DNA from 2 places in the Ruminococcus sp. RTP21484sp1_RTP21277st1_D2_RTP21277_210401 genome. Region 2 is predicted to be linked to the other one. Evidence: riboswitches for the same ligand, from Rfam matches in the RefSeq annotation. Region 2 holds a riboswitch; the other holds the start of a gene.

Region 1 (15,057 bases), on a different contig from region 2:
TTCATCAGGCGGGATAATACCGGAAAGCATATTGAACAATGTGGTCTTTCCGGAACCGCTGACTCCCAGAAGGGAAACCAGCTCACCCTGCTCCAGATGAATGGAAATGTCCTCCAAAACTTTTTTTTCACCGTATGTTTTTGAAATATGTTCTGCTCGTAAAATTACTTTATTTTGTTCTGATGACATATTCGTTCCTTATACACAGCGCTACTTCCATAACCAGTTCCATTTTCCGCAATAATTGGGGTAAATTTGCCTGACAGAATAGCTCTATGCGTTAATTTCTTTCTCTTTCATTCCTTACTGTGGAAGATACTCGTTAGAAAATCCGACTCCAGTAAGATCCTTGTCGCAAAGCTGGTTCTCATACAGCCATTTGTAGAATGCATTCCATCTGTCTGCATCAATTACGCCCCAGCTTTCTGCATCGTCAATGTATTTTGTGGAAAGGAATTCCTGACTCTTCTTTACAAGATCTTCAGCATCCTTCAGAGAGCCTGTATTATCGCCGTCAATGAGGATCTGTGCTGCCTCATCCGGATTCTCTGCTGCAAACTCATATCCCTTTGCAGTTGCTTCCATAAATGCTTTCGCCTGATCCGGATTCTCAGCAAGATAGTCGTTATTTGCAATGATAACCGGTGTGTAGTAGTCAAATACAGGATTGATATCAGAGAATGCAAAATAGTCGCAGTCTACACCTTCTACGTCAGCATTGATTCCGCCCCAGCCCTGGAATACCCAGATGGCATCCGTCTGATTGGCAGCAAGTGCTGCAGGCTCATCTGTAATATCATTAGGGATCAGGGTAACCTGACTGAAATCTCCGCCGTCGCCGTTTACAACATTTTCCAGCATAGCAAGCTCGATTGGGGAATCCCATGTGGAATAGGTTTTTCCGGTAAGTCCGGCTGGTTTATCAATTCCGTCACCTTTTCGGGAAAGGATTCCGGAGGTGTTGTGCTGAATGATTCCTGCAACTGCTGTGATTCCAAGAGGCTCGTCAAGTGCAAGGGAAGCAGCCATGGTATCCTGGGCCTCGATCGCAAACTGAGCCTGACCTGCTGCGCACATAAGGGCTGCCCCATTTTCCGGTGGCTGAACGATTTCCACATCAAGACCAGCTTCTTCGTAGTAGCCTTTTGCCTGTGCTACATAAAGTCCGGTGTGGTTGGTATTCGGTGTCCAGTCCAGGCAGAATGTGATTTTCTCCTGTGCACCATCTTCTGCGTATACACCTGTAGGAACTGCAAGCACCATAGCTGCCGCTGCAACTGGTGCGATTACTTTTTTCAGATTCTTATTCATGATTTTTCTCCTTTTCTACCTGCAGCCATGGCATTGTGATCCGGCTGACAATATTTACTGCCAGAAGAAGTAAAAGGCTGATGATCACAATGAAGATAATGACTGCAAACATTTTATCAAAAGAATATGCTTTTTTTACACGGGTCATATAAACACCAAGTCCGTTAAATCCACCCAGCCACTCAGAAACAACTGCTCCTACAACTGCATAGGAAGCAGATATTTTCAGCCCGGAAAAAAACTGGGGCAAAGCACCTGGAAATTTCACATGGCGGAAAATCTGTGCCCGGCTGGCTCCCATGGCCTTCATCAGACGAATGGCATCCGGATCCACACTTTTATATCCATCCAGCAGTCCGATTGTAATTGGGAAAAAAGTGGTGATCACAACCAGAGTGATCTTCGGTGCCATTCCAAACCCCATCCAAAGCACCAGAATTGGCGCAATGGCAATGGTCGGTATGGTCTGTGTAATGATCATGATCGGATAAAATGCCTGATCCATTACACGGAACCGATCCATCATAGTTGCAAACACAAATGCCAGCGCGATTCCAATGAGAAGTCCGTAAAAGGATTCCAGCAAAGTGAATTTCGCATGGAAAAGTATGGTTGGCAGATCGCCAAACAGGGCTGTCAGCACTGCTACCGGAGATGGAAGCATGTAGGATGGAACAATTCCCGAAATGCTTACCACTTCCCAGCCAAGCAGAATCACGGCCATGGCTGCAATTGGAGGTATCTTACTGGTGATGTTTGGTAACTTTCTTTTCAATGGTAAGTACATCCCCTTCTGGTTTATATGCAATTTTAACATATACGCTCATAGCCTTGCAGCCTGCGCGCTCAGCTACATGCTGACACTCTTTTACAATATCCATCAGCTGGTCGTAATCACCTTCAATGGTGGTCTCAAATGGTCCTACATAATAGTTCAGACCAGTGGATCTGATGTAGGCGATCACCTCGTCTACAATGCGGATAACTTCCTCTTCATCCTGTACATTTGGCAGTACCTGAATTGCTACACTTGCGTTCATTTTCTTTTCCTCCTATTTTCTGTCCCATAAACGGGACTTTGCGTTAAAAATCGAATAAGAACCATTCTTGAAACTGTGACGGAACTGAACAGGCTCTGTCAGTCAGTATGAAAAAAGAGCACCTGCCATCCAGACAAATGCTCCTAATTACATCGTTAAACACTTCCTACACTGGCATGATCCAACAGGTTAAAAGGGTCTAAGGACTACCTTACTCTCAGCTTCTCAATTGAAACTCCCCTGGTCTTTATTCAGATTTCGTTGCTTATTATAATACACCTTTCTTCAAATTACAAGAAACTATTTTTATCTCAATTATATTTTACATACCCTTAACAGAATTGTACTGCTCGCAGTCTGACCAGCACGCTCTAATTAATATTCCCATTTCATCAGAATTCGTAAAAAAAATCTCCCTGCATATCACAGTTATTTCCTGCAGAATATATAATAAATCTACAGATTCTCAAAGGCAGCCTGAATACTGTCATAGTGCAGGAATTTTCCCTGGGCTGCAAATTCCTTGATCTGATTCAGAGTGGCAAACATGTGGCCGTCTGTCTCTTCTTCCTGAAGGTGTAGATCTTCTTCTTTCACATCCATCACAAAGCGGTAAACATCTACGAAATAGTTGTCTCCCTCCCCTGGATTCTCTCTTTTGTAAGTAAAAAGATAGCCGCCCTGCGCACCGCTTACATCAAGGCCTGTCTCCTCTTTCACTTCGCGGAGTACAGCATCATAAGAAGATTCCCCTGCCTGTGCTGCACCGCCGGAAACTTCCCACCAGCCTGGTGCCCAGGCTTTTGTCATCACACGTTTGGTAATGAGAAACGTACCATCTGGTCTTGCCACTACTCCAAGTACGGTGAGATGGTATTCCCCGTCTTTTAAGCACCAGTCGTTTCGCTTCATGGTACGGCCTGTAGGTTTCTTGTTAATATCATAGATGTCCCAGAATTCCAATTTTTATCACTCCTGTTATATGTTTCTCTTGTATATTTTTATATTATGATTATTTTGCGAATATTGTTATCGAATATAATAATTCATCTTTTCTATTTCAGAAGTTCCTCCACCATCTCTCTGGTATACTCTACCTTCTCTACATGGTTGACCTCGATCTGATACAGTGCATTTGCCGCAATGTGCTCTGCTGCCTGCTCCAGATCACGAATACCTGAAGTATTGGAATAACGCTGGATGATTGCCTCCAGCGCCCCCTCTGTGATAATGCACTCACTCTCTTCCATATGCATTCTCTTAAGAACTTTCGGAAGAGAGAATCTGGAAAAGATTACTTTCTTCTCCTCAGCTGTATAATCCGGAATATCAATTACTGCGAATCTGGACATCAGCGGTGCACTGATCTGGTCACGGTCATTTGCAGTAGCAATTGGATAAACACCGCCAGTTGGGATCATACACTCCATATAGTTATCTGTAAATCCAAGATTGTCCAGAAGGGTAAGAAGTACGTCTGCCGGATTTCCATTTCCTTTGCCGGAATTTGCCTTATCAAGCTCGTTAATAATAAATACCAGATTAGAGGCACCAGCCATGGAAAATGCCTCCATAATAATTCCGGGCTTTGCATTTGCGTAAATACGGGGGCTTCCGGTAAGCTGCTTAGAGTCGTTAATTGAGCTCATGTCCAGCGTAGTCCACGGAAGTTTCAGGATTCTTGCAACTGCATAGGCTATCTGGGATTTGCCAGTACCGGCAGGTCCGATCAGAAGAAGTCCGTAGGCCGGAAGGGTATGTGTACGGTTGATCTGGATAATCGTCTCAATAATACGTTGTTTCACACGCTCCATTCCATAAAGCTCTTCATCCAGGATTCTCCTTGCCTCAACAGGATCGATTGCTTCAAAATAATTGTTCTTCCACTGGATATTCAACATAATAGAAAGAGCCCTCTGTGCATGATGGCGCTCTTCCTGAGAAACTTCACTGGATCTTGCCACTGCCAGATTTCTTCTGGTCCAGAGTCTGATATTATCCGGCAGTGTTTTGCCTGCGCAGGTCATAAAATCGGTAATACTCTGAATGCTGGTAAGCTTCATCTCATCACCGTTTTCCTCCTGTTCCTCATCCTCTTCTGCCTCAGCAGGTGCATTACTCTCCAGAAGTCTCTCAATCATAAACTGCAGAAAGCCATCCTCTGCAGAAAGCTTTGTGCCGCCGCCAAAAGCAGTTTCGCGAATGCGGTATACCGCATATCCGTCCTCCCTGTTAGTACCAGACAAACGTACATTGATCCTGCTGTCTCCCAGCCATTTCAAAAGACTGGTAAATCTGGAATCAATTTTCACCACATCTGCTGTATGGTTACCGTCTTCTTCCTTAAAATCAAAAGCAGTACGGTTTACCGGATTGGTAAACACACCGCATGAATGATGTTTCCACTGTCTCTCTTTATTGTCAAGCACCATGATCGGCTGCTCCGGTGAAGGCTTCGTATGGCTGCTGTGAAATGTTGTGTAAGTACACTTTGCCTCCGCTTTGCTTGCAGAAGCACCGCTGAAATCAAATACTGGCATAGCTTTTTCCTCTTTCCTGTGTATTTAAAGGGATATATTTCTCTAATTTCTCTTACCTACTATAACAACATTTTTCTCTAATGTCCAGAATGAGTTGGCCTGTTTCATAATTCAGCATTGTCTTGTATTATTGTTCACTTTGTGACCAGTAACTATCTTATTTTTTATATATCTTGGCATTTCTTAGTTTTTTACAAAAAATCTCTTGCCAAAATGGAGAAATTCGTGTATTCTATTATACGGACTACTTTTCAACAATTTGATTTTCACTTAACATTTGATATATATTTCTGATTTTTAGTGCGCAGACACCATAGTCCCTCCCAAAGCTTCTAATGGAATACTGCAATCTAAAAATAAAAGACTCCCGGGCGCTCTAGAGCGTGTCTGAAAAAGCTTTCTGTAAGATTTTTCAAACAGGCTCAAGTGTTCCGGGAGTTTTTCTATTCAATTATGCCAGACTTAACAGCTGCTTTCCTTCTGTCAGTCTTTCTTCAAACTGCTCATAGAAATCTCTGCCCACTTCATATGTTTTCATATAAAAACGATTCACCACATATAAATTCAGATTTTTGATCAGCTGGGCATCTGTGGCATTATAAAGAACCTCCTGCACATCCAGCAAAAAATAATGCCAGTCAGCTACAAACTTTTCATACTGGCGAAGATCCGGAGTGTCGATCCATTTCTTTACCTTGATCTTGCTCCGGCTTGTCTTCTTACATTCATGGATCTGCAGAAAATACTTAAATCCTCCATTTTCATAGAAACGTCCCAATGGGAAAAGTCTGCAGAACCCAGGACGGAAGTCATGAATGCTGCACCGTCCCTGTTCATTCAGGAAAACACAGCATTGGTTTTTTCCACTCATGCAAAGATGAGGCAGAATATTCCCATCCATGGCATCGAACTGGATCAGCCCGGTGCTTACCAGTTCCTGTGGTGTTTTTCCCAGATTCGTACACAGACGGTACACATCCATGGGATCCAGCACAACTGAGTCCCCCATACCCTCACAGCAGTCATGACAGCCCGCACAATCCTGACAGTCTGCCTTTACCATATCGTTTAATTCATAAAGTCTTCCGTCGGAAATCTCTTCCAAAGATACTTCTCGGCGCATATGCAAATTCCTCTTTCTTTTATTTTTTTGTAGACAAACATGGTTACGGTTCACTTCGCGATGCACTGAAATCATGCATTTTCAAGATTTCCCGCTGAGATTCCCCATTTTTCTGTAAACGATATTCACCAAAAACACCCCGCGGGACATTGCCAGTGAACAGTAATATAACATGCTGCCATCAACAGCATCTCCGTATTATCTATCCTCTGTATTTACAGCTTAATTCCAGACAATGCCTGTGCAAAAGCATTATTCACCGGCTCATTTGCCTCCTTCTGCTGCCTGCGCAGATAGTTCTGCACATCACGCTTGCCTACTCCTGCGCCCTCTTTCTGGCGTCTTGCCTGGAACGCGGAAAGCTTCTCCTTATAACCACACTGGCAGACAAACGTCTCTTCCTTACCTTTCACATACATTTCCATACGTTTATGGCATTTCGGACAACGGGCATTGGTAGTGCGGGAAATCGTTTCACGGTAGCCACACTCCCGGTCCTGGCATACCAGCATTTTGCTGTTTTTGCCATTGACAGCCAGAAGTTTTTTGCCGCACTGCGGACATACTTTATTTGTAAGATTGTCGTGGCGGAACGTGCCCTCCCCGGTCTTGATCTCATCTACAATTTCACAGGTATAGTCACGGATTTGGTGAAGAAAATCCCCCTGACGTATCCTGCCTTTTGCAATCTGGGAAAGCTTCATCTCCCAGTCAGCCGTGAGCTCAGGCTTTTTCAGGTCTTCCGGCACCAGCTCCAGAAGCTGTTTTGCCTTGGAGGTAATATGGATCTCATTGCCTTTTTTCTCCATCATAAAGGAATGGAAAAGTTTCTCAATAATGTCTGCTCTTGTGGCAACGGTTCCAAGCCCCCCAGTCTCTCCCAGGGTTTTCACCGCTTCTTTATCTCTTGTCTCCATAAATTTCACCGGATTTTCCATAGCTGCAAGAAGAGTTGCCTCTGTGAATCTTGCTGGCGGTTTTGTTTTTCCTGTATTTAAGGAAGTTTTCAAAATCTTTAGTCTGGTTCCGGTTTTCATCTCCGGAAGACGCTGGTCTTTCAGTTTTTTCTCATCATCCGCCTCATCTTCCAAATCATCATCTGCTCCGCCTTCGTAAACTTCCTTCCAGCCCATGCTCTTTATCACTTTGCCGCTGGCTGCAAAAGTTTCTCCTGCCGCTTTCGCCTCCATGGTCACCTGCTCATACTGGCTTGCAGGATAAAGAACTGCAAGGAAACGACGGACAACCATATCATAAATCTTCCGTTCTTCATTTGTCATGTGGTCCAGCTGAACAAACTGTTCTGTCGGAATGATCGCATGGTGGTCACTGACCCTCTTATCATCCACAAAACTTCCATTCACCTGCACAGGCTTATTCATAAGTGCGCCAGCAAGCTTTCTGTACGGGCCGATTCCGCAGGCCTTCAGCCTTTCCTTAATAGTAGGAACAATGTCTTTTCCAATGTATCGGGAATCGGTTCTTGGATATGTGAGTACTTTGTGATTTTCGTAAAGGCGCTGCATAATATTCAGGGTCTCTTTTGCAGAAAAACCATATTTCAGGTTGGCTTCCCTCTGCAAAGTTGTCAGGTCGTACAGGCCCGGGGCCATAGTCTTTTTTGCTTTTTTCTCTACACTGGTTATTTCAAGAGCATCGTTCTCCAGCCTGCCTTTGATCTGCTCTGCCCTTTCCCTGGAAAAAGTACGGAAGCTCTTTGTTTTCTCATCTCTCCAGGTCCATTTCACATCCTGGGTCTCCAGAGAAATACCATAATATTCTTTTGGCACAAATTTGCGGATTTCTTCTTCGCGCTTTGCGATCATGGCAAGGGTGGGGGTCTGCACCCTGCCACAGGAAAGCTGGGCGTTGTATTTACAGGTGAGAGCTCTGGTACCATTCATTCCCACCAGCCAGTCTGCTTCTGCCCTTGCAACAGCTGCACGGTAAAGATTATCATAGTCATGCCCGTCTTTCAGATTGGCAAAGCCTTCTTTAATTGCTTTATCTGTGACTGAGGAAATCCACAGTCTCTTAATTGGCTTATGGCAGCCTGCTTTTTCCAGAATCCAGCGGGCAACAAGTTCCCCCTCCCGTCCTGCATCTGTGGCTATAATGATTTCTCCAATATCTTTTCGGAAAAGCTGAGTCTTTACTACGGAAAATTGCCTGCCTGTCTGGCGGATGACTACCAGCTTCATCTCCTTGGGGAGCATGGGCAAGGTCGCCATTTCCCATTTTTCATACTTTCTGTCATATTCTTCCGGGTCAGCCAGGGTTACAAGATGTCCAAGTGCCCAGGTTACTACATAGTTTTTGCCTTCGAGAATACCACCATTTTTCTGGTTTGCGCCAAGAACACGGGCAATATCTCTGGCAACGGACGGTTTTTCCGCAATTACAAGTGATTTCATGTATACACTCCTGATTATTTTCGTATTTGATGATGTCTGCTTAAGCAAACAGTGAAATCCTCTCCATAATTGTTAAGGAATAGTTACATTATAACACACTTCAGAAATTTTTAAGAATATTTTGTTAAAATTAATTTGTAAAACGATCCCACCAATGCTATTATGTAACCATAAAAGACAGAGAATCTACATCGCAAGGCTTCAGGTTCTTTGCCACAGAGCATGCCCCCAAATACTTTCCCTGATATGTGCTTCACAATTTATGGGAGATTTTGCAAACATGTTCTAAAAACCTAGGAGAAGTTATGTATTATTTTATTGTTAATCCCAATTCCCGCTCTGGCAGGGGACGTTCCATCTGGAATGAAATTCATCAGCAGCTTATGCTTCGGGGAATTGATTTCCAGTACTGCCTTACAAGATATTCCGGACATGCTGCAGAGATTGCTTCTGATGCCTGTGCTCTTGGCACTGAATCTGAGCCTGTATATATCATTGCAGTGGGAGGTGACGGCACCATTCACGAGGTGCTCACCGGCATCACCGATTTTGACCGGGTAGTCTTCGGATACATTCCAACCGGCTCTGGCAATGATTTCTGCAGAAGCATGAGACTCCCTTTTGATCCAATGGAATCACTGGAATATATCCTAAAGGCAGAGCATATCAGCAAAATGGATGTTCCTTACCTGCTCCGCAATAATAAGAAGTCCCGATTCGGTATCAGCACGGGAATCGGATATGACGCCGGCGTATGCCAGGAGGTTCTGGCAACGCCCTTAAAGAAGATATTCAATCGTCTTGGGCTGGGAAAGCTGATTTATCTTTTCATTGCATTGAAGCAGCTGATTTTTATTAATCCAGGAAAAATGACAGTGACCCTAGATGGAGAGAATACTTTTTCCTATGACCACGTATATTTTACAGCGGTTATGAATCAGAAATATGAAGGCGGCGGTTTTAAGTTCTGCCCGGATGCTCAGCCTGACGACCAGCTTCTGGACGTGATCCTTGTGGAAGGTATCCGTAAGATAAAGCTTTTATTTTGCCTGCCTACTGCTTTTTTCGGAAAGCATGTGGGCATCAGGGGAATACATATTCTCACCTGCAGCGATATCCATGTACATAGTGCGTCCGCTCTTCCCATTCATATTGACGGGGAATCTGGCGGAATTCGCGAAGATTTAACAGTTTCCATTGAAAAAAGCTCTTTAAAAATCATTTTACCTGTGGTATAATCTCTCACGATTTGGGGGATCCGGAATTACAAGACCGGTAACTCAGATTGGAAAAGGAGTGAAAAAGACTTGGTACAATTTATAAAAAAATACAGGCATGGTCTGATCATACTTGCGTATGCCATTGTTTATATGCTTTTTTTTGAGTATCTGGAGTGCAGGCCGGTATGGGGATTTCATGTGATCGACACTGTTTTTGATGATTACATACCATTTTGTGAGTATTTTATTGTCCCCTATCTATTATGGTTTCCGTATCAGATTCTCACAGTTTTATACTTTATCTTCAGGAACAAGAATAAAAAAGAATATTATCAGTTGATTTTCAATATGATGATGGGTATGACTGTTTTCCTGATCGTGTCTTATGCATATCCAAATGTACTGCACTTAAGACCATCGGAGTTTCCAAGGGAAAACGTGTTTACAGATATGGTAAGATGGCTGTATCGGACGGATACACCGACCAATGTTCTGCCAAGTATTCATGTATTTAATTCTCTGGCAGTTCATATGTCACTTACCAATTGTGAGGCGCTGAGAGACCACAAAGGGGTAAGGTATGGATCATTGATTCTTACATTACTTATTATCATGTCTACTATGTTCCTGAAGCAGCATTCCGTAATTGATGTGTGCTGTGGTGCTACGCTGGCGTTGTTTGGATATCTGTTTTTCTATCCGCAGAAGGCAGGAGAAGAAGCAAGTGGCATGGCAGTAGAGAGAATTGGACGGAATAATCGCAGGAAACATTATTAAACAAAACGCGCACTTCCAGAAATGGGAAGGCGCGTTTTTTTTAACAAAAATACGAGCGGCGACAACCGAATATAGATAAAATATGCTGCAAAGTGGGGCGTACAGATTGCAGGAATGATTTTTCAAACAGTCTCCAGAGCGCCCTGATCATTAATCAGTTAAATCCGTAGAACTTCTGGCAAAGCTTGTATGCAGCTACAGACACCTTACGTCCGCCGCGGCCTGGAAGGTTCATGAAGTTACCCATGAGGCTGTGGCGAAGTTTTCCGTAGAGGGCACGGTTCGTGGAGCGGATATATTCCAGAAGCTCCTTCTTCTTGTCGAGAGCTTCCTTTGTGCCGGAGCGGATCAGCATAATGGAGGAAATGGTAGTAATAATATCCAGATAACTGATCATGTAGGCTCTGGTGCGTTTATTCATGCTGCCGCAGCTGGTGTAGGAATTTACCATCAGTTTATTTACGCGGAGCTGCTGGTCGATTCTGCGGATCATAACTGTCTCGTTTACGGACTGGTCATCGCGGCCGATAAAGTAACGGTAGAAATTGGTATCCAGGTAGTACATGTTCTGTACATACGGCAGCGGATCAAAGGCAAAAATATTATCTACGTAGAAGGTATGCTCCGGCAGAGTCAGGTTGCACTCAAGGAGAAGCTGGGTGCGGTAGATCATGGAGTGCATGAGAAGATATTTTCCCTTTGGCATGTGACCTACTTCATTCCAGGTGAAAATCTGGTTCACTGGCAGGCAGTGACGGTACTGCATAACCTTCTTGCGGGTCGCACCCTGTTTCTCGTATACAAAGTTACTGATGAGAAGGTCAACTGTTTTGGAGCCTTTTACCAGCTCTTCCAGAGTTTTCAGGATCTCTTTGTAGGATTCTTCATTTACCCAGTCATCGCTGTCTACAACCTTGAAATAGAGACCCTGGGCATTGTGGATGCCGGTGTTTACAGCGCCGCCGTGGCCAAGGTTTGGCTGATGGATGGCGCGGACAATGCCTGGATATTTCTCCTGGTATTCATCTGCGATCTCGGCTGTTCTGTCCTTGGATCCATCGTCAATTACAAGGATCTCTACTTCATCTCCGCCTGGTAAAAGGGATTTGATGCAGTTCTCCATATAAGCTTCAGAATTATAACATGGAATTGCTATACTCAGTAATTTCATTTATTTTCCTCCTCATGTAGTGTAACGATTCTGTATTTTAAAATTACGCACCTTGCGATGTATTTTTCTTTTTTTCTTTGAGTTATGTTCTCAAAAACGCCAGCAGAACCGTTACATATATTTTTCATAAGCGCCAAACGCAGAAGGTATGGCGTAGTTTCTCTCTGATTCTTTTTTATCTGCAAAAAGAATTCCCGGGACATGTGTCTGCTCCAGGGAGGACACGCGGATCCGGTACGCTTTCATCCGCCACTCAATGTGGGAAAAAATATGCCTGGCATCTGGCAGTTCTTCTATATATAAGGGCTCTGCGCCAAGCTCTTTCACGTATTCCAGGGCTTCCTCACGGTTCAGGTATCCTTCTGTATTGGGAAGCTCGTATAATCCGGCAAGGAGGCCTTTCGGCGGCCGCTTGCGGATCGCAGTGCAGCTTCCATCCTGAATAACCAGAACGGTTCGCTCTTCCACCACTCTTGGCTTCTTTGGTGCTTTCACCGGAAACTTTTCCATAGTGCCGTGAAGTCCCGCCTGGCAAAAGCCTCTCACCGGACAAAGGTCGCATTTGGGCTGTCCGTTGGGGACGCACACTACTGCTCCAAGCTCCATCATTGCCTGGTTAAAATCACCTGGACGGTCTTTCGGGATAATTTCTTGCAATGCGCTTTCTGTCTTTTTGCGAAATGCAGGTCTGGTAATGTCTTCCGAATCTTCCGTCATTCTGGTGACTACACGGAAAACATTTCCATCTACGGCTGGCACCGGAATGCCATACGCTATAGAAGCGATAGCTCCTGCAGTGTAACTTCCTATCCCCTTTAACGAGATAAGAAGGGAAAAGTCTTCGGGAAGTCTGCCATTATATTTTTCTACCATTTCCCTGGCTGCCAGCTGCATGTTCCGCACACGGCTATAGTATCCAAGACCTTCCCACAGCTTTAACAGCTTTTCCTCCGGACAGACTGCCAGGGCCGGGATATCCGGCAGTTCCCTGATAAATCTTTCAAAATAGGGCTTTACAGCTTCCACGCGGGTCTGCTGGAGCATGATCTCGGATACCCAGGTGTAATAGGCGTTGTTCTTATCCCTCCAGGGCAAAATCCTTTTATTCTCATCATACCAGGCAAGAAGAGGCTGTATAAACTCATCTGTCATCTAGTTTCCTCCAAACACACAGGCACTGGATTCTGTATTTCCATCCCGTCCGGCTCTACCAGACAGTCATAGGCCAGAATATGCACCCCTGCCTTTTTCGCTTTCTGTAAGGTTTCCCCAAATTCCCGGTGCGTATCCCAGTTTGGTTCAAATCTTGTAATTCCCTTCATTTGGATCACCAGAAGCAGATAAGCCTCATATCCTTCCCTCATGCAATGGATCAGCTCTTCCAGATGCTTCACGCCCCTCGCAGTAGGAGCATCTGGAAAACGGGCAATATTGTCTGCTTCCAGGGTTACACCCTTGACCTCAATAAAAGCCTTTCTCTTATCTGAACAGGCATACAGATCGAATCTGGAATTTCCATAAGTTTTCTCAGGAGTTACCTGCACTTCCTCCGGAAAAAGATGTCCTGCCCTTACCCATTCCAGGGCGGCTTTATTGGGAATCTGGGAATCCATATTGATCAGGCGTCCGCCTTTATTTACACAGACCAGATCGTATGCTGTTTTCCTTGCCGGATTACTGCTCTTTTCCAGAAAAACCTGGACACCAGGAATCAAAAGCTCCCTGCATCTGCCTGTGTTCTTTACATGAACCGTCTCTGTCTGTCCCGCAATCTCCACATGTGCGATAAATCGGTTCGGACGATCCAGGAAACGGCCTTCTGTAATATTTTCGTATTTCATAGTTCACCTCGTGCTGCTGCCTGACTCCCAAAACGTGTCTGAAAAAGGCTTTCTTCAATGACAGTCTCAAGAAATAATGTAACTATTTCACTGCAATATAAAACTGACCAATAGTTCAAAAGCAACAGTCACCTTTCCTATCATAACATAAAATCGGCAAAAAGCCAGTTAAAATTGAAAAATCCCATATTAGGAGATTGATTTTTTTGATTTTCCTATATAGAATAGAAACCGTCAGATTTCAAAACAGAATGAGAAAAGAAGCAATTTAAGAATTTTAAGCACACCAGAAAGGACTAAAAACCTCAAATGGACAGTATTATTTTTGATATTGACGGAACTATATGGAATTCCACCGACGTTGTAGCTATGGCGTGGAATAAGGCTTTAGAAAAAGAGAATCTTGATGTCCGTGTGACAGCTGATCAGCTGAAAGGGCTGTTTGGCAGACTTCTCCCGGATATTGCGAAGGCAATCCTTCCAGAACAGACTGAAGCGGAGCAGCTTCGGGTCATCGATATCTGCTGCCAGGCTGAGCACGATCTGCTGCGTGCGATGGGGGCACCTGTTTACGACGGACTGGAAGAAACTTTGAAGGAGCTTAACAAACGCTACCCGCTTTTTGTAGTAAGCAACTGCCAGGCTGGATACATTGAACTTGTTTTTGAGAAAACAGGGCTGGGAAAATATTTCACAGGTCATCTGTGTCCTGGAGACAGCGGGGAAGCCAAGGCAGCTAATATCCGTTCTATTGCTAAGAAATATCAGCTGAAAGCACCTGTTTATGTAGGAGACACCTTCGGGGATTACCAGGCATGTCAGGAGGCAGGGGTACCATTTGTATTTGCTTCCTATGGATTCGGACAGGTGGATACACCGGATTATGTAATTGAGAAGCCGGCGGATTTGTTGAAATTATTCTAATTATTTATACAACTTTTATTAGCATTCCTTACTTTTCAAAAAATAGTGTGCCTGACTCATCACTGAAGTAACGAGAATGCGACACACAGTTATTCAACAGCAGATCGCCGGAATGATTTTTCAAACAGGCTCCAGTGCAGCTCAATATCCGGATTACAAAAGAAGCACCTGTATATCAATTTCCAGATATACAAGTGCTTCTTTTTCATCTTATTTCTTACATTTCTTGCGAATCACTACTACCATGATAATGAAGATAACAATTACTGCTGCCAGATAAATGATATCGTACACATAGCTCTTGATCACCATATCCAGACCGGTGAGAATTCCGAAAATGAGCAGGGTCACGCCGGAAACCAGCTGGACCTTTTTGTCATCGTAAAGCTTCTTACGCTCAGCGGCATTTCCGCCTTTCATAAGAACATCTCCATGACCGGTAAGAAGCATAACTCCCATTACAAGAGCTGCTATAGTCAGTATCATATCAAATGAATCCATATTCATATTAACTTATTCTCCACTTCTTTTGTGTTGTTCTGCTATCCGCAGCCTCAAAGACATGCAGCTGTCTTTTCATTCAGCTAGAGCATGTTTGAAAAATCATTCCCGCAATTTTCCAGTCAGATAAATGATCTTTTAGTAGAAGCACACGATCGGCACATTGGTATCAATAATGCTGTACAGAGTAGCTGC
Region 2 (15,057 bases):
ATTAAGGGAAGTATTTTCTTTTTCATGTATGTATAATGTACTTAGTTCAAAGATAATCATTATATATAAGGAGACATAAATGAATAGCACGAAAAAAAAATGGTGGCAGGATAAAGTAGCCTATCAGATTTATCCGAAAAGCTTTTATGACACAAACGGTGATGGAATCGGCGATCTGCCGGGAATTATTGAGAAACTGGATTATTTAAAGGAGCTGGGGGTTGACATTGTCTGGCTTTCCCCCTGCTATCGCTCCCCTCTTGCCGACCAGGGATACGATATTTCCGATTATTACGACATTGACCCGCGATTCGGAACTATGGAGGATATGGACCGCCTTATCGCAGAAGCAAAGAAGCGGGACATGTATATTGTCATGGATCTGGTTGTAAACCACTGCTCTGATGAGCACGAATGGTTTAAAAAAGCCTGTAAAGATCCGGATGGAAAATACGGCCGTTTCTTCTATTTAAGAGACAAAGAAGATGGTAAGCTTCCTACTAACTGGCGCTCCTATTTCGGAGGTTCGGTATGGGAGGATCTGCCTGGCACCAACAAACAGTACCTTCATGTTTTTCATAAAAAGCAGCCTGACCTGAACTGGGAAAATCCAGAGCTCCGTGAGGAAGTATATAAAAATATTAACTGGTGGCTGGACAAGGGTCTTGGCGGTTTCCGCATTGATGCTATCATTAATATCAAAAAAGCTCTTCCTATGCATGATTATGAGCCTGATCGTGAGGACGGACTCTGCAGCATTAATAAAATGCTGGAGGAAGCTTCCGGAATCGGAGAATTTCTTGGAGAAATGCGTGACCGCACCTTCAAGCCTCACGATGCTTTTTCCGTAGGTGAGGTTTTCAACGCAAAAGACGAAGAGCTCCCGGATTTTATTGGAAACAATGGTTATTTTTCTTCTATGTTCGACTTTAACGAAACCATTTTCGGAGGTTCTGAGAAAGGCTGGTACGATTGCAAAGAAATCACACCTGACGACTACAAGCGCTGCTGTTTTGAGACACAGGCCAAAATGGGGGATTTCGGATTCGTTTCCAATATTATCGAGAATCATGACGAGCCTCGCGGTGTCAGTCACTATATTCCAGAAGGTGATTGCTGTGATACAAGCAAAAAAATGCTGGCGGCATTGAATTTCATGCTTCGTGGACTTCCCTTTATTTATCAGGGACAGGAGCTTGGCATGGAAAATATCCCGTTCAAATCTATTGACGAGGTAGATGATATTTCAACTCTGGATGAATATAAAGTTGCACTTGACGCCGGACTTACCCCGGAAGCAGCTTTGAAAGCTGTTGCCCGCCGCAGCCGCGACAATGCCCGTACCCCCATGCAGTGGACTGGTGAGGAAAATGCCGGATTTACAGCTGGTACACCGTGGCTTCGAGTAAATTCCAATTATACCGCAATTAATGTGGAAAAAGAGACGATTGATCCAAATTCCGTACTTAATTTCTATAAGAAACTGATCGCTCTTCGCAAGGATCCGGAATATAAAGAAACCGTTGTGTATGGTGCTCTGGAGCCATTTATGGAAGACCGGCATAATTTAATGGCATACTACCGTAAAGGAGATAAAACTTTACTTGTGGTTGGCAATTATCAGTGGGATGAGCAGGAAATTACACTTCCATCAGAATGCAAAAAGGTGCTGATCAATAACTACCCGGATATGGTTCTGGATGGAAATTCAGTTAAGCTGCATGGATATCAGGTGCTGGTTGTGGAGTTAGCGTAAACGATTTTCGGTCACTGTTCACTGATAACGTTCCGCGAGGTGTTTTTGTGCGCTTGGTATTTATTGTATTCCAACACCTTATTGACAATTTTTCCCATTATTACTATAATAACAAAAGAACAGGGGAGCTTGTACACAGGCTGAGAGGAAATTGTGAATTTCGACCCTTTTACCTGATGCGGATAATGCCGCCGTAGGAAGTCATCATGGGTTTGATTTTTTTCGGAGACACCTCATTGGGGTGTCTCTTTTTTCATATGGCAGCAATGCAGCGTTCGGCTGGGGGCACCACTTTCGGACGCTATATAAAATTAATGCATACATAACAACAGTGCCGGTTTGTAAAAAGATTTTTTCACGTTATAACTCATAACTCGTGGAAACTGCTTCAAACAAGGCCAAGAGAAAGGAAGAAAATTATGAGAACAGCATTAACAATCGCTGGAAGTGACTCCAGCGGAGGCGCCGGTATCCAGGCTGATATCAAGACAATGATCAGCAATGGAGTATATGCCATGAGTGCGATTACCGCACTTACCGCACAGAATACTACCGGTGTAACAGGTATTATGGAAGCAACGCCAGAATTTCTGGCCGACCAGCTGGATAATATTTTTACAGATATTTATCCGGATGCAGTGAAGATTGGAATGGTATCTTCCAGCGCATTGATTGAAACCATTGCGAAAAAACTTCGCCAGTATGAAGCAAAGAACATTGTAGTAGACCCGGTTATGGTCGCTACAAGCGGAGCCAAGCTGATCAATGATGAAGCCATTGAAGCCCTTAAAAGTCAGCTTCTTCCAATGGCCACAGTCCTGACACCGAATATTCCGGAGGCAGAGGTTCTGTCCGGAATGAAAATAGAAACTGCCGAGGATATGATCAAAGCCGCTGCTGCCATCGGGGAGAAATACAGCTGTGCAGTGCTTTGCAAGGGTGGTCATCAGCTGAATGACGCCAATGACCTTCTGTGGCGCGAAGGCAATTACAAATGGTTCCAGGGAAAGCGGATCAACAATCCAAACACTCACGGAACAGGATGTACGTTATCCAGTGCCATTGCTTCTAATCTGGCAAAGGGATTTGACCTGGATACTTCCGTGGAGAGGGCAAAGAAATATATTTCCGGAGCACTTGCTGCTATGCTGGATCTTGGAAAAGGCAGTGGTCCTATGGATCACGGATTTGCAATAAAAAATGAATTCACACTGTCACATGACGAGATTACGGCAGAAGCCGCTGATAAGGAGGCAAAATAACATGACTGAAAAACGTACTTCCATTTTTGAAAACGGCCTGATCTGGTTTGGCGCTGGTGTTTCCCTGGCGGAAATCCTCACCGGAACCTATTTTGCCTCACTTGGCTTTGGAAAAGGTCTTCTTGCCATTATCATCGGACATATTATTGGCTGTACCATGCTTTTCCTCGCCGGAGTGATCGGCGGAAAAACACGCCGCAGTGCAATGGAAACCGTAAAAATGAGCTTTGGGGAAAAAGGCGGGATTTTCTTCTCCTTCCTGAACGTACTTCAGCTGGTTGGCTGGACTGCCATTATGATCTACGACGGAGCTCTGGCCGCAAACGGTGTGTTACATACCGGAAGCTGGGTATGGTGTCTGGTAATCGGTGCACTGATCGTACTGTGGATTTTTATCGGCATCACAAACCTTGGAAAAATCAACACCATCGCTATGGCAGCACTTTTTATCCTCACACTGGTACTCTGCAAGCTCATCTTCTTTGATGGCGGGACTGCACTTGCCATTGGCGAGGAAGCCATGTCCTTTGGTGCTGCGGTTGAGCTTTCTGTTGCAATGCCACTGTCCTGGCTGCCGCTGATCAGTGATTATACCCGTGAGGCGAAGGAGCCAGTGAAAGCAACTGCTGTAAGCTCTATTGTTTACGGTCTTGTAAGCTGCTGGATGTATGTAATCGGTATGGGTGCAGCGATTTATACCGGTGAATCCGACATTGCTCAGATTATGGTGAAAGCCGGACTGGGAATTGCAGGTCTTCTGATCATTGTATTTTCCACTGTTACCACCACATTCCTGGATGCTTACTCCGCCGGAATTTCATCTGAATCTGTATTTTCCAAAATTAATGGAAAATATGCCGCAATTGCCGTAACCATCATCGGAACAATTGCTGCAATTGTATATCCAATGGACAACATTACCGATTTCCTGTATCTCATCGGTTCTGTATTTGCACCGATGATTGCCATTCAGATTGCCGATTTCTTCCTTCTGAAGCGTGCTGACAGCCTGGGCGAAGCGGTTGACATAACAAATGCGGTAATCTGGGTGATCGGATTTGTGCTGTACCGAATTTTAATGAGAATTGATATTCCTGTGGGAAATACACTGCCAGATATGGTGGTTACCATTCTCATTTGTATGATCGTGCGAAATGTTTTAAAGAGTAAAAAATAGACTTTCACTTTAGAGTGTATTGGATAAAAGGCTTTCTGCAAGATGTGCTTCGCAATTTGCAGGAATGATTTTTCAAACACGCTCTAGCTTTCGTATAAACACTACTCGGTTCAGGAAAGTGCCAGAGATGGGCTTTCTTATAAATCCAAAAAGGGGCTGCCATTTCCCGGCAGTCCCTTTCTGTTTATTTCTGTTTATTTCTGTTTATTTCTTTTTATATCTGCTTATATCTGTTTATTCTTCAGTTTCTTCCAGCGTTACTTCCACAACCGTATCCCGATCATCCGGAAGCGGGTAGCTGTCGCAGGTGTCAGCGTTGAGGAAGAAGAACTGATTCTGGGAGTATTCCTTCAGGTTCCAGTAATCCGTAAGCTTTACCTCGGAATTGTCGGAAAGACGGCGGAGTTTTTTGATCTTGCCGTGGATTCCGGTGAGAGGGATTGCTCCTGCCTGGGGCTCCATAACGTGGGCGTAGATCTTATTTCCGTTGCGGGTGTAACGGCCCCATTCCGGTTTATCGATTTCAGCATAGCCACAGCCGTAGATGCTCTTGGAGTTCTCGTCCATCCACTCTCCTACTTCTTCCAGAATCTTCACAGACTCCTTCGGAATACGGCCTTTTGCATCAGGCCCCACATTCAGGAGCAGGTTGCCGCCCTTGCTGACACACTCAACCAGCATGTGGATGACCATTTCAGCTGATTTATAATGACGGTCACTGGAGGAATAGCCCCAATTGTTATTCAGGGTCAGGCAGGCTTCCCATGGTACCGGATTACCAAGCTCATTGCGGATTCCTGCTGGTGGGATCATCTGCTCCGGAGATGCGAAATCACCGGAATATTCGGTAGGATTTGCAGTAAGGATAGAACCGGAATCCTCAGCACTGCCCTCCAGACGGTTATCAATGATCAGCCAGGGCTGGATGGAACGCACCATGGAAATCAGCTCCTGGGCTTTCCATTTGTCGCACTTCATATCGCCGTAGGAGAAGTCGAACCACATCAGATCCAGCTTACCATAATTGGTAAGAAGCTCTTTGATCTGCCCAAACATAAATTCCAGATAGCGGTCGAAATCGCGGTTTTCATTGGAGCATTCCGGATGGTTGCGCATTGGATGGTGCATATCCCCATAGTGTGGGAAATCCGGGTGGCGCCAGTCTATAATAGAAAAATACAGACCTACTTTGATTCCTTCTGCACGGAATGCCTCCAGGAACTCTTTTACCAGGTCTTTGTGGCAGGCTGCGTTCATGGAATTGTAGTCAGTAAGTTTGGTGTCAAAAAGGCAGAAGCCGTCGTGGTGTTTGGCTGTGAGCACAGCATATTTCATGCCCGCCTTTTTCGCAAGACGCGCCCACTCTCTTGGGTTGTAATTCTCAGCTGTGAACTCTTCTGTGAGATGGCAGTAGTCCTCATGTGGAATCTGCTCCATGCTGCGCACCCATTCTCCTCTGGCAGGGATTGCATAAAGTCCCCAGTGAATAAACATGCCGAAACGGGCGTCACGGTACCATTCGGTACGTTTTGTTCTTTCTTCGATTACTTTGTTCATTTTATAATGTCCTTTCCTGTAACATTAGGCAAAATACTTTTCCAGTTCTCTCTTCATATCCTCTGGAATTTCCCGTTCAAAGGAAAGTTCTGGCTCGTTTGCCACCCATGCAGCTGCTGTGCAGAGAGTTTTCGCCCCTTCTTCCAGTGCGCGAGGAGATATATATTCTACTGTATCGTGTCTTGTATGCATGCCAAAGCCGTCACGGTTTAAGGTAAGCGCTGGCACACCTTTCCATGCGAAAGTATTGGAATCGCTGGCCCAGACCTGATTTTTGATGGTAACACCCAGCTGATTTTCTTCCATGAGGTTTTTCAGTTCTGCACAGACAGTCGGATCTGCAGTTACTCCCAGAACGTTTCCTCCCAGGAGCTGCCCTGCCAGGTCTACATTCAGATTAAACACATGGCTGCTCATTTCTCCTTCATGGGATTTCACATAATTCTGGCTTCCAACCAACCCTTTTTCCTCGGAGCCAAACCAGATGAACTCCATAGTTCTGGCTGGTCTGTGCTCTGCGAAATGATGAAAAGCTTCCATCACCATGGCTCCGCCGGACATATTGTCATATGCACCAGGGCCTTCCGGAACAGAATCATAATGAGCCGTTACCGTAACGATTTCTTCTGGAAAATCAGTTCCCAGAATGCGTACTGCCACATTGGCGGAATTGCGGGAAATCTCGCTCTGCTGAATGTTCAGGCAGCACTGAGATGCCTGTTTTTCCACGATTTCCACTGCATCCAGGTAATGGACAGATGCGCCTGGAAGATCACCTGCCTTGCGGCGGTACTGGGTTGGAATCCGGTCTTCCCCCTGATCCAGCGGCGTGCCGCATACGGTTACAAAGCCAAGTGCACCTGCTGCTTTTATTTTATTTATCGTATCTTCACGAATAGGATCGCAGACCAGCACAACTGCCCCTTTTGCCTGGGAAAGACTGATGTCATCTCCTTTTCCCACGAAGAGAAATGGTGCTGTGATGCCCTCTTCCAGGGTGCAGGCGCCATTCAGGTAGGCACGCACCGGATAAGCCTTCTTATAAGGCTGGCAGATTACCAGCTCTGCCTTTTTCTGCTGAAAATCCGGACACTGGAAAAATTCCATGCGGGGTGTCTGAATGTAGACAGACTTTCCCGTCTGGGCTGCTGCCTGCTCCGCTTCCTTCAAAATGTATTCAGCTGCTTTGTGCTCCCCCTTAGTGCCGGATTCACGGACGTATGCCGTGTCAGCTACAAACTGATACGCGCGTTGTCCATTTGGGTGAATTTCTGTGTATTTATTCATAATTTACTCCATTTAGAGATGGCTTCCGATTTACTCCTATTTAATGCGCTACATTCAGAGGCCTTGCAATTTTCCTTATTATGCTTTGCTGCGCACCTCTAGAGCACAAAGAAAACCATCTCTATATTTCTTAGAAATTCTACTATATACTTCAAAAACTACTATATCTTCTTTTAAATGCAATTTATACTTCCGGCACTTCTTCCATAATACGGATCAACATATCGCCAGTTCCAACATTATAGCCGCTGGTTGCATAAATCCCTACAGACTCGCCATTAGTTACCAGAATTAGCGGAAGCTTGTCTGGATCAACGTACATTCTTCTTCCCAGAAGTTCAATGTTTTCTTCAAAGGAATCGTAATAGATGGAAACATTCGGGAACATCTTCAGCACTTTTGCCAGAAGAGGATCCTGCTTGGCTTCCGGAGTACGAATCATGAAAGAGATGGAATTTTCAAATTCGTGGAATTTTTCTGCATGTTCCAGCATTTCGTTCAAAATATGTTCCGTAGGCTCCCGGCTCTCTTCCAGCCACATGAGAATTTTCTTGCCGCCTTTGGTTAACTCAGCGCAGGTTACTGTGTTTCCGGCAGAATCTTTTACCTCAAACTCCGGAAGGGAAATACGCTCCAGCATATCGCCAAGCTGAGCTTCGCGGAGACGCAAGGTTTCTTCTCTCTGTCCGCCTTCTTTTATCGTAAATGTTTTCTCCCATGCAAACTGATTTCCGTTAGGAAGACGGTTGGTGGTGATAATCCGGTAGATTCCTGGAATCAATGCAAGCTCCAGAGTATCCCCCTTCCAGCTTCTGCCTGTAAGATTCAGGGAAACAAATTCATTTCCAACCAGACGTCCCATTGTCCAGTTCTGATAGTAGTTCCATACAGAATCAGCCTCTTTTTTCAGTGTGAGAACTGCGCCACCCTTCTGCTGTTTCAAAACGGACACAAACTGGTCTTTTACCCAATATTCCATTACCTTATTATCTGGATTCAATCTTGCCGGAATTCCCAGTGTACGGGCGATTGCCACAAAAAGTACCTTCTTGGAACGCTCGGTACCAATTCCAGATACCAGACATTCGTATGGAGTTTCCATTACGGTCTCGCGCTCGTTATCCGGGTAGGCAGTGATGTGCACCTGGATATAATTCCAGATTTCTGCCGGATTTGTGCGGAAAGCGGCTTTCTGCTCTTCTGTGAAAAAGGAGAGAATGCCTTTTCGGTATGGACGAAGAAGCTCGTCCTCCACACGGGGATTTAATACGTAATTGATATAAAGATTATAGCCGGACTCTGCACCTGTAGCTCTTGTATATGCCGCAGATTTTTCAGATTTATAGTTACTGCACTCTGCATTAGCACTCTCAGCGCCTTGAGTGAAGCGATCTGCGCCATTCATTTCTTTTTCGCCACATTTCCCAGTACCAGACTTCGTTTTAAATTCTTTTGCATACTGCTTGCCATATTCCAAATGCTCTTCCAATACATTGCAAACACAGTCTGTGTGGTCTTTCTCCGAAAGTACATCCACCATTGCCTGGCGAAGTTCTTTCTCGTCTTCTCCTGCAAGAAAAGCGGTCAGTTCCGGGTTCACCCAGTTCTCTTTCTTTTCTTTGCGGATCTTGTTCGCCTCGTTCAGACGTCTGGTTCCCTCAGCTTTCTGCTCCGGAGTAGGCATATCCGGATTCACCGGGGTGTCAACCGGAGCAATCACATCTACGGCTCTCCAGTCCTCTGCCTTCACAGGCGCCCCAGTAAAAGTAAGGGTAATCTCATCCTGCGCTCTGGTATCCAGATCTGCCTGTGCAAAGCCTTCCACACCCGGCTGGAATGCCAGAACTCTCACACTTCCAAATCCAGTCACTAAAGAGACGATTCCCTTCTCGTCTGTCTCTGCCTTTGCAATAGGGAAATACTCTCCCATATTCAATACCAGAAACTGCACCTGAGCGCCCTTTATAGCTGCGCCCTCTTTATCTGTCACTTTTACAGAAACTGTTTTCACCCTGGCATAACGCGCAGTCTGGTTCAGCATAACCGCTGCACCTTCTTTTCCGATCACATCCTCACCCTCTGCCTGGAAAAGATCAAACAGGCGGGAATGCACCATCATGGCTCTGGAAGAAGCATTGGTAAACCACCCCTTATTCAGGATCATAAGCGGCTCACAAGCGCCTGTGAAATACCATTTTCCGTCACACCAAAGTTCCACCCATGCGTGATTGTCATCACAGTGGGACCACCTTGGCACATACACCTGCCGCGCCGGAATTCCCACGCTTCGAAGTGCATTTACCAGAAAAACAGACTCCTCACCGCAGCGTCCGTAACCTCTTCGATATACCGTAAGTGCCGGAAGTGTACGGTCATCACCACTATGATAAGTAGCTTCCTCCGCACACCAGTAATTTACCTCAATTGCCGCATCTTTCGCATTTTTTCCTTCAATTCTATCCTTCAACTCATTCCAGAAAAAGCTTCGACAAGGAAGTACCTCTTCCTCATTCACCCTGTGATCCAGAATATAATTCAAAAACATCTCCTCCGGCAGCTCTTTCACACGTTCCAGAGTATTATAAAGAAACAGCCCATGGCTTGCGAAATCCTGAATCTCCTCAAAAGAATAATTCACAAGATCACTATAAGGCGCTGTCACATACAAATACTTCATCGCCAGCCCCAGGTCTCTGCCGCACCCATCCATTTTCTCACAAATCGTCTTCAGCGGCTCCCTGTCCGCCCCAAGCTTCTCTGTTAATTTCAAAAATTCTTCTTCAATCTTCCTCTGACTGTTCTGAAGAAACATCTATTCATCCTCCTACTTAAAGAAAATTGCTATTTAGTGTGTTGAAAAGTTCCAGCCGACACACAGCATTTGGGCAATGTGTATTACTCCAGCGAGCCATTTCAGGCGCGCTCTTAGCGTAGGCGAAATCCAGCGCTTACGGAGACTTATGCGTGAGGGCTCTCCCGAACGCATTAGTCGCAGTTAGCGATTAGTTCGCTGGAGCGTTGCGCCGGCGAGTGAGTAATACACATTGTCCAAATGCGTCCGCCTTAAATAACTTTCAACCAATTAAATAGCAAAAAACGCCCTTTCACGAAAACAATCCCATTTTGTGAAAGAGCGCCTAAGGCTCTAAAGCCTTGCTAAAACTTCCCGGGCCTTTTTCACCTCAGCCTCACTGGTGCGGAAAATCTCATACTCACTCAAAGAAGGCAGTCCCATACTCACACCCTCTTTGCGGTACTTCATCTCACTGTCCAGCAAAACCTTGCCCGTCATATGATAATCTGTGATTCCGGTTTTCTCATAGATTGGAGCAATCACGTCTGCATTCACTCCTGCACCAGCCATAATGTGAATACGACCTGCACTCTTTTCCACCAGCTCTGCAAGCAGCGGCGAACCATCCACACAGTTATTCTTCTGTCCAGATGTAAGAATGGTGTTAAAACCAAGAGAAATGGCCTGCTCCAGGGCCTCCATTGGATCCCTGCACACGTCAAAAGCCCTGTGCAAAGTTACAGACATCCCCTTCGCTTCCTCCATAAGCAGTGCCAGATGCTCCATATCCAGAGATCCATCCGGTCTTAGCATACCGAGTACAACTCCCTGGGCACCCAGCTCCCGGAATCTTCTCACTTCTGAACGAATAATATCAAATTCATATTCAGTATAACAAAAATCCCCAAATCTTGGACGAATCAGTGCATGGATCTTAATATCACTATACCTGCGGATCTCGCGGAAAAGACTCTCTGATGGAGTTGTTCCTCCAATCACCACATTTCCGCAAAGCTCGATCCTGTCTGCTCCGCCTTTCTCAGCGGCAAGTACAGATTCCACAGAATCTGCACAAACCTCCAAAGTAAATTTGCTCATATCCTCTTTTTCCTTTCACCCAGCCTGATACTATCACATTGCAGCTATTGCAATACTTTGCATTCTGATAATTTCACAAATTATTCCCATGCCCGCCGGTCTTGTCACTTTGTTGCTGCATTCCCGAGCTGCCGTTTCTTAATAGAGCGTTACACCAAGGGAATCCAGCATATCCTGCACCGACTGATCTGGGAATTCATCTGTGATGATTCCGTCCAGTTCATCAAGCTGTGTAAATTTATAAGATTCATTAAAATAAAATTTCTCCCGCTCCATCACGGCATATTTATGACGGCTGCTTTCAATTGCAGCCTTCTTGGTCAATCCGTCCTCCACTCCAAGAGTCGTGACGGTGTGATCCATCATATCAATTCCGCAGCTTCCCATAAATGCCCGGTCAAAGCTGTACTGCCGGATCACCTGGATTGCCGCGGAACCAAGGAATCCATTTACCGTAGGATACATGATCCCGCCGGTTCCAATGGCTGTAATCTTGGGATTCTGCGCAAGCAGCTGTAAAATATCGATCATGTTGCTCACTACGGTAAGCTGCATTTTCGATTTCGCAAGAAGCTTGGCAAGCTCAATATTGGTTGTGGATATATCAAGAAAAATCGCTTCCCGCTCCTTGATCAGCGTCATAGCCTTGGCCGCGATCACCATCTTCCTGTCCACATGATAATTTCTTCTGTCGATAACATCTCTTTCCAGCGGGTAATCCTGGGAAAGAATCGCACCACCGTAAGTTCTTTTTAATTTGCCGGCATTCTCAAGAGTTTTCAGATCTTTACGGATGCAGTCCTCTGTGACCTGGAACATTTCGCTCAGTTCCCTGGTCCGGACTTTCCCCTCTTCCCGAAGGACTTTCTCGATGGCTATCTGCCGTTCTTCAATAAACATCCTTCTTCCTCCTGTTTTCTGCTGCCTTATTTATCTAAAGTCCATCTCCTGCTATTTCAAGCAGTTAACATAACTTATATAGTGCTATACATTTCATATTACAGACAGGCTTTTCGCTTTCCATTCTTTTGAATGGATACCAAATCTGCCTGTAAAATATCACTCTGCGCACTGGCTGCAGGCAACAAAATGTCCCGGTTTTACCTCAACAAGCTTCGGCTGGCTCTTATGGCAGCTATCCTTGCAAACAGGACAACGGCTGCAGAACTTACACTCCTCGCCAAGATCAATGGGGTTCGGAAGTGTACCCTCCAGCATGATTCTCTGACGGTTCTTCTCAATATCCGGATCCGGGATCGGGATTGCAGAAAGAAGAGCCTTGGTATAAGGATGCATTGGGTTCTCGAAAAGCTCCTCACTGTCAGCAAGCTCAACAAGAGATCCCAGGTACATAACACCAATACGGTCACTGATATGCTTCACCATGGAAAGGTCGTGTGCAATAAACAGGTAAGTCAGCCCTCGCTCTCTCTGAAGCTGCTCCAGAAGGTTGATAACCTGTGCCTGGATGGAAACGTCCAGAGCAGAAATTGGCTCATCGCATACAATAAAATCCGGATTTACTGCAAGTGCACGTGCAATACCAACACGCTGGCGCTGTCCACCGGAAAACTCATGAGGGAAACGATCTGCATGCTCTGCCTGAAGACCAACGGTTTCCAGAAGCTCAATTACCTTGGCATCACGTTCTTTTTTATTGGAAGCAAGACCGTGAGCATCAATTCCCTCTGCTACAATATCCAGAATTTTTCTTCGCGGGTTCAGGGATGCATATGGATCCTGGAAAATCATCTGCATTCTTCTGCAAAGCTCATGTCTCTGCTTTGTATCCAGATTCTTGTCAATTTTCGTTCCATCGAAGGTTACCGTACCATCGGTAGGATCATACAGATGGATAACAGTTCTTCCGAAGGTAGATTTACCACATCCAGACTCTCCAACCAGACCAAGAGTCTCTCCTTTATAAATCTGAAGGGAAATGTCATCAACTGCTTTCAGGATCTTTTTATTTCCAACATTAAAGTATTTCTTCAGGTTCTTGACATCAAGAAGTACCTGCTTTTCATCATTTTTCATCAGAGTTTACCTCCTGTGCCATCTCGTCAAGCATCCAGCATGCTGACTTGTGATTCTTGCCGCAATCGGTATAATCCGGCATGTATTTCTGGCAGACGATCATTGTCTCCTTACATCTTGCCGCAAAAGGACATCCAACCGGAGGCTCCATAAGATCCGGAGGAGTTCCTGGAATTGCCTGAAGCTCACCGCCTTTTTCGTGTGCTTTTGGAATAGAACGAAGAAGGCCTTTTGTATATTCGTGACATGGGTTGTGGAAAATATCTTCCACATCTCCTGTCTCAACTAATTTTCCGCCGTACATAACAGCAACACGGTCTGCAATATTTGCCACAACACCAAGGTTATGGGTAATGATGATAATGGATGTTTTGATCTTTTTCTGAAGATCTCGCATCAGATCCAGGATCTGTGCCTGGATCGTTACATCAAGAGCTGTGGTCGGCTCATCTGCGATCAGCACCTTTGGATCACAGGCCAGTGCAATGGCGATGACAACTCGCTGTCTCATACCACCGGACAACTGGTGTGGATACTGGTCGTAACGTGCCTCCGGATTGGAGATTCCAACCAGGGAAAGAAGCTCAATGGCTCTTGCCTTACGGTCGGCTTTACTCATCTCCTTGCGGTGCTCCTTCAGCATTTCCTCGATCTGTTTTCCAACCTTCATGGTCGGGTTCAGGGAAGTCATGGGATCCTGGAAGATCATGGCGATCTCGCTTCCGCGCACCTGCTGCATCTGACGCTCTGAATATTTGGTCAGATCATTTCCCTGGAACATTACGCTTCCATCTACTACTTTTCCGTTCTTTGGGAGGATTCCCATAACACCTTTCATGGTAATGGATTTTCCGGAACCGGACTCTCCTACTACCGCAAGTGTCTCCTGCTCATTCAGGTAAAAATCCACGCCGCGCACAGCCTGGACAATGCCCTTGTGCGTCTTGATGTGGACTGTAAGATTCTTAACTTCTAATATTTTTCCCATAGCTGTACCTACTTTCTCATCTGCGGATCAAGGGCATCACGAAGTCCGTCGCCCAGAATACTGAAGCATACCATAATCAGTACGATAACAATTGCCGGGAAAATCAGTACATGTGGATACATTCGCAGTACCTGATAACCACCGTTGATCAATACACCAAGGGAAGCCTGCGGCTCTGCCAGACCAATACCAATGAAGCTTAAGAATGCCTCGGTAAAGATAGCACTTGGGATTGTGAACATCACGTTGATTACGATAACGCTGACTGTGTTCGGGATCAGATCCTTCATAATAATATTGAATTTGCTGGTTCCAAGAACCTGGGAAGCAAGTACGAATTCCTGATTCTTCAGTTTCAGGATCTCGGCACGAACCAGTCTGGCCATGTTTACCCATCCGGTAATGGAAAGTGCAGCGATAATAGTTCCTACACCAGCCGGGAATGCCATTAGGAAAAGGATTACAATGATAAGGCTTGGGATTCCAACCAGTACCTCAATGATACGCTGCATAACAGCATCTACCTTTCCACCGAAAAGAGCGGAAACAGCACCGTAAAGAACACCTACAACCAGATCAAGGATTGCAGCTACCAGTGCGATCATAAGGGAAATTCTGGTTCCCATCCAGGTACGTACCCACAGGTCACGTCCAAACTGGTCAGCACCAAAAATGTGTGCTGCGCTTGGAAGTCCATATACATTGTTATAATCAGTGTCTCTAAATGAATATTTACTGAAGATCGGTGCAAAAATGGCAAGCAGGATAATTCCGATCAAAATAAATAATGCTACAACTGCTGCCTTGTTTTTTTTCAGACGGATCCATGCGTCAGCCAGCATAGTGGAAGCAGGAGCTGCGATGTGCTCTTTTTCAGAGGCTTCTACTTTCGCTTTCTGATACATGCTGCGGTCAATTTTTGATTTGTCCACGATCAGCTCTCCTTTCCTTTGGCAAGACGAATTCTCGGATCAATAAGAGAATAAGCCAGGTCAACAAGCAATACAACCAGCATATAGAATGCGGCATAGAAAATAGTAATACCCATGATCACCGGATAGTCATTTGCCTTGATACAGTCTACGAAAAGGCTTCCGATAC

Evidence for each region. Region 2 has a riboswitch for thiamine pyrophosphate ahead of thiD (bifunctional hydroxymethylpyrimidine kinase/phosphomethylpyrimidine kinase). Riboswitches for the same ligand answer to the same signal wherever they lie in the genome.
Region 1: linked by a shared signal. The riboswitch ahead of AB5706_RS06085 (thiamine-binding protein) and the one ahead of thiD (bifunctional hydroxymethylpyrimidine kinase/phosphomethylpyrimidine kinase) in region 2 are both predicted to bind thiamine pyrophosphate.

The regions. Positions count from the first base shown of each region.
Region 1 is NZ_JBCOMJ010000006.1:39,653-54,709, forward strand. Features, by position in the region: gene AB5706_RS06070 (ABC transporter ATP-binding protein) at 1-189, opposite strand, end outside; gene AB5706_RS06075 (ABC transporter substrate-binding protein) at 304-1,311, opposite strand; gene AB5706_RS06080 (ABC transporter permease) at 1,304-2,086, opposite strand; gene AB5706_RS06085 (thiamine-binding protein) at 2,055-2,351, opposite strand; TPP riboswitch at 2,497-2,603, opposite strand; gene AB5706_RS06090 (NUDIX hydrolase) at 2,808-3,314, opposite strand; gene AB5706_RS06095 (AAA family ATPase) at 3,407-4,891, opposite strand; gene AB5706_RS06100 (YkgJ family cysteine cluster protein) at 5,343-6,014, opposite strand; gene AB5706_RS06105 (DNA topoisomerase III) at 6,230-8,428, opposite strand; gene AB5706_RS06110 (diacylglycerol/lipid kinase family protein) at 8,734-9,666, shown strand; gene AB5706_RS06115 (phosphatase PAP2 family protein) at 9,736-10,425, shown strand; gene AB5706_RS06120 (DUF6783 domain-containing protein) at 10,501-10,572, shown strand; gene AB5706_RS06125 (glycosyltransferase family 2 protein) at 10,580-11,596, opposite strand; gene mutY (A/G-specific adenine glycosylase) at 11,708-12,748, opposite strand; gene sfsA (DNA/RNA nuclease SfsA) at 12,745-13,437, opposite strand; gene AB5706_RS06140 (HAD family hydrolase) at 13,747-14,361, shown strand; gene AB5706_RS06145 (DUF3784 domain-containing protein) at 14,572-14,868, opposite strand; gene AB5706_RS06150 (L,D-transpeptidase family protein) at 15,001-15,057, opposite strand, start outside.
Region 2 is NZ_JBCOMJ010000014.1:96,663-111,719, reverse strand. Features, by position in the region: gene AB5706_RS11070 (alpha-glucosidase) at 80-1,756, shown strand; TPP riboswitch at 1,868-1,973, shown strand; gene thiD (bifunctional hydroxymethylpyrimidine kinase/phosphomethylpyrimidine kinase) at 2,176-3,018, shown strand; gene cytX (putative hydroxymethylpyrimidine transporter CytX) at 3,020-4,195, shown strand; gene AB5706_RS11055 (alpha-L-fucosidase) at 4,430-5,752, opposite strand; gene AB5706_RS11050 (M28 family metallopeptidase) at 5,777-7,039, opposite strand; gene AB5706_RS11045 (transglutaminase domain-containing protein) at 7,224-9,851, opposite strand; gene AB5706_RS11040 (copper homeostasis protein CutC) at 10,185-10,931, opposite strand; gene AB5706_RS11035 (DeoR/GlpR family DNA-binding transcription regulator) at 11,070-11,831, opposite strand; gene AB5706_RS11030 (ABC transporter ATP-binding protein) at 11,991-12,968, opposite strand; gene AB5706_RS11025 (ABC transporter ATP-binding protein) at 12,958-13,956, opposite strand; gene AB5706_RS11020 (ABC transporter permease) at 13,965-14,888, opposite strand; gene AB5706_RS11015 (ABC transporter permease) at 14,891-15,057, opposite strand, start outside.